Regions from separate parts of the Clostridium sediminicola genome, predicted to be linked through region 2. Evidence: riboswitches for the same ligand, from Rfam matches in the RefSeq annotation. Region 2 holds a riboswitch; the other holds the start of a gene.
The links. Region 2 has a riboswitch for ZMP and ZTP ahead of pflB (formate C-acetyltransferase). Riboswitches for the same ligand answer to the same signal wherever they lie in the genome.
Positions count from the first base shown of each region.

Region 1 (2,210 bases), on a different contig from region 2:
ACACCACTTTTTCTTGCTCTTTCTATGTTATCTCCAAAAGGGAAAAACGCATCTGAACCCAGTGCTACCCCATTGAAATTTTGTAGCCATTTTATTTTTTCATCATGTGTAAAAGGCTCTGGTTTTTTCACAAAAGTATTTTCCCATATTCCATCAGCTAGAATATCTAAATAATTTTCTGAAATATATACATCAATAGCATTATCTCTTTCAGCTCTTTTTAAATCATATTTAAATGGCAAATTCAATACCTTAGGATTTTGCCTTAAATACCATATGTCTGCTTTATTTCCTGCCAACCTTGTACAATGAATTCTTGATTGTTGGCCTGCTCCAATACCAATTGCTTGACCGTCTTTTACATAGCAAACAGAATTAGATTGAGTATATTTTAATGTAATCAAAGCTATCATTAAATCTCTTTTCGCATTTTGTGGAATAGATTTATTATCTGTAGGTTTATTTTCAAATATATCTGATCTTATCTTTACATCATTTCTTCTCTGTTCAAATGTAATTCCATACACATCTTTTGTTTCTAATTCTTTTGGTTCATAATCCTTGTCAATTTGAATAACAACGTATGTCCCTTTACGTTTTCTTTTTAAAATATCTAATGCTTCTTTTGAAAAGGATGGAGCGATAATACCATCAGAAACTTCACGTAATAAGAATGTCGCTGTTTGTTCATCGCACTCATGGGATAAAGCTACGAAATCTCCATAAGAAGACATTCTATCAGCTCCTCTAGCTCTAACATAAGCAACAGCAATATCTGATAATTCCACACCCTCTACAAAATATATCTTCTTTAATGTTTCATCTAATGGAATAGCACAGGCTGCTCCTGCAGGACTTACATGTTTAAATGATGCAGCGGAAGCTAATCCTGTAGCTTCTTTTAATTCTTTCACTAATTGCCACCCATTAAGGGCATCTAATAGATTAATATATCCTGGTTTTCCATTTAATATCTTTATAGGCAGTTCACCAGCTTTTGCATAAATTTTTGATGGTTTTTGATTTGGATTACATCCATACTTTAATTCTAATTCTTTCATTTTGCTACACTCCTTTTAGTATAAGAAAAGAGCCTACTATCCGGGCTCTTTGCCCAGACGGTCGGCTCATATTTGCTATACTTCATGTGGTTAATTCCACTTCCGTCAGTCGTATAACTAATTTATTTATATCATTTTTAGCTCCAATTGTCAAAATAGAATTTGTATGAAATTTTATATTTCAATTCTAATTCCAATAATTCTATATGAATCACTTTGATAATTGTTTCTTTTTTATTTCACAAGCAAACCATATAATAATAGGCAAAATTACTATAAATAAAAAAGCATAATATATCCATACCTCAAAAATCCATTCATTAAAACTCATAATGCTATCAAATTCAAAATATGTTAGATTTACAATTAGTAGTGAAATAGGCATTACTATGAATCTATAATTATTACATTCAAATATCTTAGCAACTCCTTTACATGTTGCCAATAAATAAATGCTAATTTTAATAAAGCATCCCACTACAAATATAACACCCGATATCACTTCTATTCTTTGCAAAACATTTCCAACATCTATTCTTTCAATAGCTTCATATGCTGGATAATACAATATTGATGCATGCTCTATTCCTATAACTAAACCAATTGTTAATGAAGTCATTAATAAAAATATTCCTCCAACTAGCAAACCCTGATTATATATTTTATAAATAGATTTCTTGCTTTTTAGAGTAGAAAAAGCAATAGTAAACACTACCGTTTCGCCAAAAGGATAAATAAATACTTCATAAGCACCTTTAATAACCGGTTTAATCCCATTATATAATATAGGACGAAGATTATTTATGTTCATCTTAGGAACGAGTAATAATATTCCAAAAATAGATAAAATGACAAGTACATTCAAGAATAATTCCCCAAACTTACCCATAACTAGAATTCCTTCTTTTACTATCCAAGCACATAGAATCATAATACATATAATTATCACAATTATTGGGGTACTATCCAAATTAACAATATTTATAAATTGACCCAAGTCTATTAGAACTAAAGATGCTAAATCAAAAGTATACCAAGTATATATTAAGATTATCCCCTTTCCAATGAATTTTCCAAAGGTAATCTCAATTATTTCAAACAAATTTTTATCTGTGGAAACATTAAATAATTTACTATATAAAAATATAA
Region 1 covers NZ_BAABMF010000003.1:320,420-322,629, forward strand. The annotation lists gene ACQ3F0_RS08255 (phosphoribosylaminoimidazolecarboxamide formyltransferase) at 1-1,061, opposite strand, end outside; ZMP/ZTP riboswitch at 1,106-1,184, opposite strand; gene ACQ3F0_RS08260 (GerAB/ArcD/ProY family transporter) at 1,273-2,210, opposite strand, start outside.
Region 1: it holds a riboswitch for ZMP and ZTP, as region 2 does, so the genes downstream of both, ACQ3F0_RS08255 (phosphoribosylaminoimidazolecarboxamide formyltransferase) here and pflB (formate C-acetyltransferase) in region 2, are expected to answer to the same signal.

Region 2 (2,210 bases):
AAATTGATCAATTAATTCTTGTGCTTTACTTTCATCTATTACTCTATTTTGTAAATCTCTTTCAATAAAAATATCTAAAAAAGTACTTGTTCTACCAAGAGACATTGCAGCACCATTATTTTCTTTAATTGCAGCTAAATACCCAAAATAAACGCACTGAACAGCTTCTTGTGCACTACTGGCAGGCTTACTGATATCTAATCCATAGGTTTTTGCCATATTCTTAATCTTATTCAATGCTCTTATTTGCTCTTTAACTTCTTCCCTTAATCTCATAAGTTCTTCACTCATAGGTCCTTTTAACTTCTTTAAATCCTTAGATTTATTCTCCATTAAAACATCAATACCATATAAAGCTATTCTTCTATAATCTCCAATAATTCTACCTCTACCATAAGCATCGGGTAAACCAGTTAACAAACCTGAATGTCTTGCAAGTTTTGTTTCTTCGGGATATACATCAAAAACCCCTTGATTATGAGTTTTTCTATATTCAGTGAAAATTCTATCCATATTTTCATCTACTCTATATCCATAATCTTTTAACGCTTTCTCAACCATTCTAATGCCACCAAAAGGATTTATCATTCTCTTTAAAGGAGCATCTGTTTGTAAACCTACTATAGTCTCATTTTCAATATCAATATAACCAGCTTCAAAATTATCAATACCAGATACCCTTGTTAGATCAACATCTAAAATACCTTTTTTTAATTCATCTGTTAAAAGTTTTTCACATTTTTCCCATACTGCTTTTGTCTTATCTGTAGATGAATTAAGAAAACTCTCATCCCCATTGTATGGCGAATAGTTTAATTGAATAAAATTCCTTACATCTATACCCTCATTCCAATTTCCTTTTTTAAATCCATTCCATTGTTTAAATTCCATATCCATATGCCCCCTTAATATTTTTTCCAGACGGAGCAAAAAAATAAACGACCGCCTGGACTAGTCGCCCAGGCGGTCGGCATATATCTAATTACACTCCCATCGTGGTTAATTCCACTTTTTCCGCCAGTCGTGTAATAGTTTGATTCAATACTATTTTCAAGATAATAATATCATCAAATAATTTTGTTGTCAAGACACTAAAATTATTTTTATATAAGTTCTACTACCTTATCTCCCATCTCAGAAGTAGATAATAAAGTTTTTCCTTCTTCATGGATATCAGCTGTTCTATATCCTAATGCAAGAGCTTTTTTAACAGCGGTATTAATATCTTCTGCTGCTTCATTCATTCCAAAAGTATATTTTAACATCATTGATATACTCATAATAGTTGCTATTGGATTTGCAATACCTTTTCCGGCTATATCAGGAGCAGAACCGTGAATTGGCTCATATAAACCAAATTTATTATCTCCTAAACTTGCTGATGGCAACATTCCTAATGAACCTGTTAAAACTGAAGCTTCATCACTAATAATATCTCCAAACATGTTTCCAGTTACAATTACATCAAACTGTTTTGGATTCGTAACTAATTGCATTGCTGCATTATCTACATATAAAGATTTAAGTTCCACTTCTGGATACTCATCTGCCATTTTTTCTACAATTCTTCTCCATAATCTAGAATTATCTAATACATTCGCTTTATCAACAAGAGTTAGTTTTTTATCTCTTTTCATAGCTATTTCAAAAGCAACTCTAGCAATTCTTTCAATTTCATAATCCATGTATTTCATAGTATCCCATGCAGTTTCAACACCATCTATAATTTCATTATGTCTTTCTCCAAAATATATACCACCAGTTAATTCTCTAACTATCATAATATCTAAACCTTGTTCTAAAAGAGAATTTTTTAATGGAGAAGCATCTTTTAATTCACTGAACATTATTGCTGGTCTTAAATTAGCAAATAGATTCAACTCTTTTCTTATCTTCAATAGTCCCGCTTCTGGTCTAATTTCTTTAGGAATAGCCTCCCATTTAGGTCCACCTACAGCGCCTAAAAGAACTGCATCAGAAGCTTTACATTTATCGATAGTTTCATCTGTCAATGGAACACCATACTCGTCTATAGAAGCACCCCCTATAGAACCATAATCAAAGCTAAGATCTATTGAATATTTATTAGAAATCTTTTCTAATACTTTTATCCCTTCATGTACTACTTCTGGTCCAATTCCGTCGCCCTTTAAAACTGTAATTTTCATTATTGCTCCACCTTTCCTCTAATCATATTTACAAGCCCATTT
Region 2 covers NZ_BAABMF010000005.1:211,691-213,900, forward strand. The annotation lists gene pflB (formate C-acetyltransferase) at 1-891, opposite strand, end outside; ZMP/ZTP riboswitch at 951-1,035, opposite strand; gene leuB (3-isopropylmalate dehydrogenase) at 1,104-2,168, opposite strand; gene leuD (3-isopropylmalate dehydratase small subunit) at 2,168-2,210, opposite strand, start outside.